Linked DNA regions of Salinigranum rubrum. The main gene of each other region encodes a partner of the protein of the gene in region 2 in a complex. Links are inferred from orthologs where the notes say so. Each region holds a gene or a part of one and is shown on either strand. Other genes may lie near its edges. The genes, in order: rpl7ae, C2R22_RS03980 and C2R22_RS15850.

Region 1 (3,054 bases), 1.7 Mb from region 2 along the record:
GACGCCGTGTTCGTGGTCCGGGTCGTGCTCGTGTGTGTGCCCGCCGGGAGTTTCCGCATCACTCATACCCTCCGATACGATGGACAATGATTAACAATTTATTGTTGGATTACACTACGTTTCCGGTGAACGGAAGCGACGACGTCAGCCGTCGGTCGGCGTCGTGAACGCCGACGGAGACGGCTTTCGCGTGTGAGTGTCGTCGAAAAAACGCCGAGACGGTTTCGCTGTCAGTGGGTTTCGTCTTCGTAGACCCACGCAGCCGAGTCGAGATCCCAGTCGACGAGTTCCTCGCTATCGAAGAAGAGGTCGATCTCGCGCTCGTTGGCGCCCTCGTCCTCGTGGTCGGAGCCGTGGATGACGTTGTGACCGAGGTCCAGCCCATAATCGCCGCGGATGGTCCCCGGCGGGGAGTCGGCGGGGTCGGTCTCGCCCATCATCTTCCGCACCTGGCGGGTCGCATCGGCGCCCTCCCAGACCATCGCGAAGACCGGTCCGGAGGTGATGAAGTCGACGAGGCCCTCGAAGAAGGGTTTGCCCTCGTGCTCGCCGTAGTGCTCGTGGGCGAGTTCCTCGTCGATCCGCATGAACTTCGCGCCGACGAGTTTCAGTCCGCGCTCCTCGAAGCGCGAGACGATGTCTCCGATGAGGCCGCGCTGGACCCCGTCGGGCTTCACCATCACGAACGTGCGCTCGTCGTGGTGGCTCATTCTTCGTCGTCCTCCTCGTCGTCAGCCTCGACTTCCTCGTCGGCTTCGGATTCGTCGGCCTCGGTCTCCTCGTCCGCGTCGGATTCGTCGGCCTCGGTCTCCTCGTCCGCGTCGGATTCGTCGGTAGCGGCGACGTCCTCCGCTTCAGCCTCGTCGGATTCGTCGGTAGCGGCGACGTCCTCCGCTTCGTCCGCGTCGGGTTCGGCCGCTTCGGCCTCCGCCTCGACCGCCTGAGTGGCCGCGTCCCGGGACGCCCGTGCACGCTCCGCCTGCTGGCGACCGGTGGTAGTCCACTCGAGTTCGCGGGCCTCCCGACCCAGCAGGTAGTTCTTCTCCGCCTTCGAGTTCTTGAAGTGCAGAACCGTGCCGTCGGTCCTGACGAACATCGTCCCCGTGCCGGGTTCGATCTCGTCGCCGGTGTAGTCGCAGGTTCGTTTCTCGACCATTACTGTCCTCCGATGGAGTCGGCGTCGCGCTGGGTCTCTCTGAGTTGGAGAATGTCGCCCTCGCGGACGGGGCCCAGCACGTTCCGCGTGATTATGCGACCCTGGTTCGAGCCCTCGCGGATGCGGCACTTGACCTGCATTGCCTCGCCGTGCATGCCGGTCTTGCCGACGATCTCGATGACCTCCGCGGAGGTGGAGTCGCTGGCGCTCTCTTCTGCGCTCATTGTCGGTTATCGGAGTTCCTCGACCTTCGAGGCGATGTCCTCGACGCTCTCCTCGGCCTCGCCGGCGTCGACGATGGCCGCGGCGGCGCTGCCGACTTCGAGGCCGGCGGCGTGGCCGATGTCGTCCTGCGTCTCCACGAAGATGTACGGGATGCCCTTCTCCTCGGCGAGTTCGGGGAGATGCATCACGATCTCTTCGGGGGAGACGTCTTCGGCGACGAGGACGAGCACGGCGTTACCGCGCTCGACCGCCTTCGTGGTCTCGTTCGTTCCTTTCTTTACGGTTCCTGTGTCTCGTGCGACCTCGAGCGCCTCGATGGCACTTTCGGCGAGGTCTGCGGGTACATCGTAATCGACGTAAACTGGCATTGTATCCTCCTCCCTCCCGGGGCTCGACTGCCTCGCCGAACCGGTCTTCCGGCGTCCGCCGTCACGGCGGAGTTCCCTGACGGCGAGGAGTAGTCATCGACCACGGACAGGGGTGTACGCAGTCGTAGCGCACCACTCCATAAAAACGCTTTCAAACCCGTCACGGCGTGCGATACGGGCACACGCATCGTCTGCTCGGAGTCGGGGACGCGGCTGACGAGGACACCTTCAGTCAGGGGCCTCCGAGCGACCCGAGCGGAACCCGAACCGCCTTACGCGCGCTCGACCAACGGCCGCCGATGGCGGATTCGTCCCCCCCGACCTCGACCGTCCGGGCGCTGGCCGGCGACCTCAGCGCCCGCGCGCGGGCGACCGACCAGCGCCGCCTCCTCGTGTTGAGCGGTGACCGTGACGCCGGATGGGACGCCGCGTTCTCGGCGGTCGACGGCGCGGACGTCGACGACGACGCGGTCACGTTCGTCACCACCCGCGAGGGCGTTCGGTTCGACCGCGTCTCGCCCGCCCGCACCGACTCGCTTCTCGGAACCACCCGGTCGGTGGTCGTCTGCGACGCACACGAGGGGTTCTCGCCGAATCTGTTCGGGAAGCTCTCGGGCGTCGTCGACGGCGGGGGCCTCCTGATCCTCCTGACTCCGTCGCTGGATGCGTGGCCCGATTCGAAGAGTGCGTTCGACGAGAGCCTCGCGGTTCCACCCTTCCCGACCGAGGCGGTGACCGGGCGCTTCCGACGGCGACTCGTCGACCTCCTGTGGGCGCACCCGGGTGTCGCTCTCGTCGAGGTGGACGGCGACGGTGGAGAGACCGTTCGGCGCACGGGCGAGACGGACGCTGACGTGTTCGCCGGCGGTCGAACCGCGCCGGCGACGCCCGCCGCCGCCGCCTTCCCCCGCGTGGCGTACGAGGCGTGTCGAACCCGCGACCAGTCGCGGGCGCTCGCGGCACTGGAGCGACTCCGAGGAGGGACGGAGGCAGTCGTCGTCGAGGCCGACCGCGGGAGGGGCAAATCCAGCGCGGCCGGCCTCGCCGCGGCGTGTCTCGCAGCCGAAGGGGAGAGCGTCCTCGTGACGGCCCCACGGTACCGAAACGCCGAGGAGGCGTTCCGACGCGCGCTCGAACTCCTCGAGACGCTCGGCGTCGAGGCGAGCCACGACGCCGATGCGCACGTCGTCAGCGTCGACCCAGGCGGCGCTGGGGGAGGTAGCGGTGGTGGGCGGATCCGTTTCTGCCGACCGGCGGAAGTGGGGTCCGAACCCGCGGACGTCCTCCTCGTCGACGAGGCGGCGG
Region 2 (3,066 bases):
TCTCGGAGGGGCGAACGGGCGCTCGACGTGGTGGAGGCCGCGCCGAAGGAGAAACTCGGGGGGAGTCACACCACGCTCATCGGCGGACGGGAGGGGAGGCGAGCCATCGGGGTCGTCGCCGAACATCCCCACGTGAAGAAGGTCGTCCCCGGGCCCATCGAGGCGGGCGGGATGAGTTCTCGAAAGGGGTTGCGCGCGAAGGTGACGCGCGCGGACGGGAACGGCAACGTCCGACTCCTTCTCAGGGCGGGGTCGAGCGTCCAGGAGAACCGCGTCGTGACGACGGCGATGGACCGCGAGACGGGCGAACGCGTGCGTGAGGACCTCAACGCGGCGCTCCGCGAAGAAGGGTTACAGGAGGAGTAAGCGGACTCAAAGAGTCGGTGAGACGCCCACCTGCCGGTACCACGCCACCGTCTCGGCGATCGCGTCCTTGTGCGAGGTCGGTTCGAGTTCGAACGTCGAATCGAACTTCGCCGACGAGACGACGAACGGTTCCTCGAACTCGTAGCGCATCTCGTCGAGTTCGCGCATCGTCGGCGAGACGACGCCGGCGAGGCGGACGAACCACCCGGGTGCGACGCGCATCCGTGGCTCGACGCCGGCTTCCTCGGCGACCAGTTCGACGAACTCCCGGGTCGTGAGCGTCGCCGCCGAGGGGACGTGCCAGACTTCCCCCCACGCCCGCTCGTCGTCGCCGAGGAGGACCAGCGCGCGGGCGAAGTCACCGACGTAGGTGTAGGTGTGTGGCTGGTCCGGGTCGCCGATGACTTCGGCTCGCCTCCCATCGATGAGGTTCCCGAAGACGCGCTCGCCGACCGTCGACTCGCGGACGCGCGGGCCGTAGAAGTCGGAGGCCCGGGCGAGGGTCGCGCGGACCTCGCCGGCCTCGTGGGCGTCGAGGACGCGTCGGGCCATCTCCGCCCTGACCGTTCCTTTTCTCGTCTCGGCGTCCCACGGGAGGTCCTCGGTGACGGGACCGTCGACCGCGCCGTAGCAGTAGAGGTTGTCCGCACAGACGAGGGCGGCGTCGGCCGCCATCGCGCCCGCGAGGACGCCCTCCCAGATTGGCGGGAACGCCGCGGGCCAGTCGGTGTACGGTGCGTTCGTGCAGTTGTAGACGACGCTCGCGCCCGCACAGGCGCGGCGGGCGGCGTCGTGGTCCGTCACGTCGGCGGCGGCCACCTCGACGTCGGCGTGGACGTCGGCGACGCCGCTGCGGTTCACGACGCGGACGTCGACAGCGTCGCCGTCGCGCGAGCGGAGTTCGTCGACGACGGCGAGACCGAGCGGGCCGGTCCCGACGACGACGTGGAGCGGTCGACTCATACGTCGGAGACGAGCGCGAGGGGCATAATTCTGTGTCGTCGAGCGCGACGACTCGTAGGGTTTATCCCTCCGCTCGGGGTACATCGCGGTACTATGGCCGACAGCAAAGCGAGCAAGGTCGGGAGCGCCGGCCGGTTCGGCGCGCGGTACGGGCGCGTGGCCCGCCGACGTGTCAAGGAGATCGAAGCGGAGATGCGCGACTCGAAGGTCGACGGCGACGACGTCAAGCGCGTCGGGACGGGCATCTGGAAGAACGAACGCACCGGCGAACTCTTCACCGGCGGCGCGTACCGCCCGCAGACGCCCGGTGGCCGGCAGGTCACCCGCTCGATCCGCGCGGCACTCAGCACCGAGAGCGACGAGTAGGACCGATGAGTTACAAGTGTTCCCGCTGCAAGCGCGACGTCGAACTGGACGAGTACGGCGGGGTCCGGTGCCCGTTCTGTGGGCACCGCGTCCTCCTGAAAGAGCGCGCGCCGACGGTCAAGGAAGTCCCCGTCGAGTAGCGGCGGGGAGCGGACGGTGACACCGACCCTCGCACCCGACGACGACTACCCCCACAGTATCGGGTTGTCTTTCGAGTACGACGACGAGCGGGTCGCTCGGGTCGTCGGCGACGCCGTCGCCGTCGAGGTGGGAGAGATCGACGACGACCGCTCGACCGCACGCGTCGCTCGCGACGGGGACCGCCTCGCGGTCGACGTGTTCGCGCGCGACCTCGTCGCCCTCCGCGCGGGCGTCAACACGTGGATTCGCCTCGTCGAGACCGCCGAGGACGTCTGTTCGCTGGCGGCGTGAGCGCCCGGCCGACGGAGAGGTGGACGTATCGAGACGACACGACTACCGGGGGTACGCGAACGTGTGTCTGTCGTCCCCGGTGAGCGTGCGCGGACGGGTCGTCTCGAACACCCGAACGCCGTTGAGCCAGAGTCGGAACTCGGCGAGTTCCCAGGAGGCCTCGAAGTTGCTCTGCTTGTGGACCGTGACGCCGTCTATCTCCGCGAGGCGGATGGGGTCGTCGGTGGTCCGGTCGGTCGAAAAGAACGGGTCGACCGCGAACCGGTCGCGGTCGCCCGGTTCGAAGTCGTTCGAGCCGAAGAAGTCCTCCGTGAGTGCCGTGTTCAGGCGCCACCGTTCGCCCGCGAGTTCGAGGAAGACGGCGCTGTCCGTCCCGTCGTCGCCCGTGACGAGTTCGACCAGGATGCTGTCGACGACGTCGTGTCCGAGGGCCGCCCGGGTTCCCGACTCGGGGCGCAGGTCGTACCGGTCGAGCGCGGCACGGACGCTCTCGCGTCCCCGCGCTCGATTCCGCGGGTCCCCGAGCGCCGACACCGAGTCGCGAACGCTCGCGTCGGCGTGGGCCTCGTAGCGGTCGAGGACCGCCCGCGCGTACGCGTCTGCTCCGTCGGGGTTCGGGTGGAACGACGGCGCGAACGTGCACATCAGGTGTTCGATGAACGCGTCGTCGCCGACCCCGACCATTCCCAGGAAGCCCTCGATGCCATCGAGCAGGTCCTCGAAAGAACCGTCGACGTGTGTCTCACCGCCGTGACAGACGGCGTGTCGCTCGTCACCGACCGTCGCGTGGCCCATCGAGGGAGCGGGCCACAGCCAGGCGCGGTCGGCGTTCGTGCTGTTTTCCGGGCCGAACCCCGGCGACGCGAAGAGGACGCCCGGCCCGTCGAGTTCGCGGTCGGCCTCCGCGACGGCCTTGCGGACGTAGTGGCGCTGCCGGCG
Region 3 (3,038 bases), 2.4 Mb from region 2 along the record:
TCGTCCCATCTAGAACACCCCGATTCTGGAGGCGATCTCCTGTGCGTCGTCCTCCTCGTTGAGTCGGACGGTCGCCTTCTTCTTCCCCTTGGGCGTCACCTGCGTGTTCACCTTGTCGATGGTGACCTCGTAGCGGCGCTCGATCTCATCGCGGACCTCCGCCTTGGTGGCGTCGAGGTGGACGATGAACTGGAGCTTGTTGTCGAAGTCCATCTCGTTCATCGCCTTCTCGGTGACGAGCGGGTGGTGGATGATTCCACTCATCGGTCGGCCACCTCCGCGAGGGCGCTCTCGGTCCACACGGTCAGTCGACCGGCGTGGGTGCCCGGTGCGAGGTCCTCCGCCGAGACGTTCGCCGCGGTGGCGACGTCGGCACCGGCGAGGTTGCGAGCCGCCTTCGACGGCTCCTCGCTCGTGACGAAGAGGATCGATTTCGCCCGGCGGTACTTGCGACCGCGGGTCTTCCCGCGACCGGCACGGACCTTCCGCTCGTCCGCGCGCTCGATGTCGGCGTGGGTGCCGATCGATTCGAGGAACGCGACGACCTCTTTCGTCTTCACGAGGTCCTCGAAGTCGTCCGAGACGACGAGCGGGAGCGCCAGTTCGGAATCGAACTGGTGTCCGCGCTCGCGTACGAGGTCGACGTCCGCGGTGGCCGCGATAGCCGATCGGACGGCGAGTTGCCGCTCCTTGTCGTTGATTCGCTTCCCCTGGTCCTTCTCGGCCTTCGGCGGGTGGGCCTTGCGGCCACCCACGGTCTGGGGGACGCGACGGCCCTGCCCGTTCTCGCGGGGGACGTGAGCCATGCCGCGGCCGCTCCCGAAGGACTCCGCCGGGGTTCGCATCCCGGCGTAGGGGTCGGCGCCGTACGCCTGCTTCCGGTTGGCCTGCGCGGCGACGACCGCCCGCTGGATGAGGTCCGGGCGGTAGGGCGTGTCGAACACGTCGGGGAGGTCGACCTCGCCCGCGTCGTCGCCGTTCAGGTCGCGTACTGTTGCTTTCATTATCCTTGGTTCGAGGCTGTGGAGACGTAGCGCACCTCGGGGTCGAGGCGCGGCTGGTCGTTCGGTCGGATGGCCGGGCGGAACCGCAGGAGCCGCTTGTTCGGCCCCGGCAGCGAGCCCTTGACGAGGGCGTACGGGCCGTCGACCTCGCCGTAGTTGACGAACCCGCCGTCGACGCTGGCCTCGGAGCCGTCGCCGACGTCGATGAGGCGCTTGTTGAGCTCCGTGCGCTGGTGGTAGCCCGTCTGTCCCTGCTGGGGGACGGTCGAGCGCACGCGCGACGGATTCCACGGGCCGAGGTTACCGATGCGGCGCCGCCACCCCTGTCGGGCGTGCTTGCCCTTGCGCTTCTGGACGCCCCAGCGCTTGACGGGGCCCTGGGTGCCCTTCCCCTTCGTGATCCCCGACGCGTCGAGGTACTGCCCGGGGCGGAACACGTCGTTCATGGCGTGCTCGCCGCCCTCTTCGAGGAGGTCGAGCGCGAAGTCGGCGCGCTCCGAGAGGGAGCCGCCGCCGATGCGCGTCTCCATCACGTCGGGCTTCTTCTTCGGGACGTTCGCGAGCGCGCCGGGGACCGTGTGGGTGATGACCCGGAGGTCGTCCACGCTGCCCTCGTCGAGGAGGGCGCGAAGGTCGTCGGCGTCGTCTTCGAACGTGTCTTCGGCCGGCAGCGAGATCGTGCGCGAGAGGTCCTCGTGGAACTCGCTCGCCCACACCTCGGTGGTCGGCTTCATACCGTACGGCGTCTGTTCGTAGGCTCTGAGGGCGACGGCGCGCATCGGCGGCGTCTCGACGACGGTCACCGGCACGGACTCCTCCATCCCCTCGCGGGCGGAGTTCGCGTGGTCGTTGACCATGACGACGTGGGTCATCCCGGCCTTGTAGCCGGCGAAGCCCTGCAGCGCAGGGGAGCCATCGTCGTCGGGCCACGAGCGGAACCGCGGGACTTCCGACGTCGCGCGCTTTCGCGGGCTGTAGCCCATCGAGCCTTTGCGTGGTCTGCTTGGTTGTGGCATGTGTGTTTACTCCGTCTGGCTTGGGAGTGTCAGGGGCGCGAGGGAGGCGAACATCGCTTCCTCCGTCCGCACGACCTCGCTGCCCTGATTCGGAATCGTATTCAGCCAGAGGTCGAACCCCGGATCGTCGGGTTCGACTTCGCCGCCTCCGGCGGCGGCGACGGCCTCGGTCTCGATGCCGAGGATGTCCGGAAGGCCCCGACCCGGCGCGCCGAAGGCGACTGTCGCGCCTCCGGCGACCTGTCGGGAGAGGTCCGCCACGTCGTGGGCGGACAGCGGTCGCCCGAATCGGGATGTCGCCACGCGAATCCCGGCGTCGGGGCGGCCAAGCGCTTCCGCGAGGTCCATCCGGGAGACGTCGTACCCCGGCTGCGGGGCGTCGACGATCCGCGCACGGACCGGCTCTCTCGAAGAGATCCTGATGGTGACGCGCTCTCCCTCCTCGACCCTCATGTGAGGGGGAGTGAGGAGGGAGATCGGGTGTTGCAGTCCGCAAGTGACCCGAACGCGGCCTTCAGGTCCGACCTCAGTCACGATTCCCTGTGTTAACGACCCCGATTCGTTCGAATCGGAGCCGGTCGTAGACGCGATTCGGAGGGGCGGCAGGACACCGACGTACGCCAGTTCGTCCCGCCTGTCCCACACCTCCTTTCGGAGGTGGGGTGGTGTGGCGGCGTACCGCAGCACGGTTTCGACGAACCCGCCTCCCCACTCGCGTTCGCCTTCCCGGTCGGGGAAGACGACGAGTCGGTCCGCCCGGAACACCGTCGCCGCACGGGCGACGTAGCCGAGTTTGCGAGTCGCCTCGCGTTGGTCTTCGGCTTCCCGGACGAGGGAAGACGGCACGAGTACGCTGAGTGTCATGCCGAGCCGTCCATCGTCGCGTCTAGACTGTATCCAACGTACCTGAGCCTCGTTGAAAAGGGTAGCGAATCGCGTGTGTGGGTGTGAGGGGCTGACAGTCTCACAGACGCACGAATTCGTGTGTGAGAGTCACTCGGTACGACCACAGAGTATC

The links.
Region 1: C2R22_RS03980 (region 2) and rpl7ae share a complex: the UniProt entries of both Methanocaldococcus jannaschii proteins name them as parts of the 50S ribosomal subunit. The link is inferred for Salinigranum rubrum from one-to-one orthologs.
Region 3: C2R22_RS03980 (region 2) and C2R22_RS15850 share a complex: the UniProt entries of both Methanocaldococcus jannaschii proteins name them as parts of the 50S ribosomal subunit. The link is inferred for Salinigranum rubrum from one-to-one orthologs.

The regions. Positions count from the first base shown.
Region 1 is NZ_CP026309.1:2,518,010-2,521,063, reverse strand. What follows is about bases 69-2,970. They hold rpl7ae (50S ribosomal protein L7Ae), read right to left. Parts: upstream 1,750-2,970; coding sequence 1,387-1,749; downstream 69-1,386. Other genes in these bases: tmcA (tRNA(Met) cytidine acetyltransferase TmcA), read left to right, coding at 2,049-2,970; C2R22_RS12355 (30S ribosomal protein S28e), read right to left, coding at 1,156-1,380; C2R22_RS27465 (50S ribosomal protein L24e), read right to left, coding at 707-1,156; ndk (nucleoside-diphosphate kinase), read right to left, coding at 231-710. Outside these bases: C2R22_RS12370 (selenium-binding protein SBP56-related protein), read right to left, coding at 1-66; more of tmcA, read left to right, coding at 2,971-3,054. UniProt on the Methanocaldococcus jannaschii protein: Multifunctional RNA-binding protein that recognizes the K-turn motif in ribosomal RNA, the RNA component of RNase P, box H/ACA, box C/D and box C'/D' sRNAs.
Region 2 is NZ_CP026309.1:837,319-840,384, reverse strand. What follows is about bases 145-3,058. They hold C2R22_RS03980 (50S ribosomal protein L37ae), read left to right. Parts: upstream 145-1,422; coding sequence 1,423-1,695; downstream 1,696-3,058. Other genes in these bases: C2R22_RS03965 (hypothetical protein), read right to left, coding at 2,170-3,058; C2R22_RS03970 (KEOPS complex subunit Pcc1), read left to right, coding at 1,852-2,127; C2R22_RS03975 (DNA-directed RNA polymerase subunit P), read left to right, coding at 1,701-1,835; C2R22_RS03985 (NAD-dependent epimerase/dehydratase family protein), read right to left, coding at 373-1,329; C2R22_RS03990 (DUF2103 domain-containing protein), read left to right, coding at 145-366. Outside these bases: more of C2R22_RS03990, read left to right, coding at 1-144; more of C2R22_RS03965, read right to left, coding at 3,059-3,066. UniProt on the Methanocaldococcus jannaschii protein: Binds to the 23S rRNA.
Region 3 is NZ_CP026309.1:3,245,693-3,248,730, forward strand. What follows is about bases 13-2,898. They hold C2R22_RS15850 (50S ribosomal protein L3), read right to left. Parts: upstream 2,021-2,898; coding sequence 1,004-2,020; downstream 13-1,003. Other genes in these bases: C2R22_RS15840 (50S ribosomal protein L23), read right to left, coding at 13-264; rpl4p (50S ribosomal protein L4), read right to left, coding at 261-1,004; C2R22_RS15855 (putative RNA uridine N3 methyltransferase), read right to left, coding at 2,027-2,884. In the rest of the region: C2R22_RS15835 (50S ribosomal protein L2), read right to left, coding at 1-9; more of C2R22_RS15840, read right to left, coding at 10-12. UniProt on the Methanocaldococcus jannaschii protein: One of the primary rRNA binding proteins, it binds directly near the 3'-end of the 23S rRNA, where it nucleates assembly of the 50S subunit.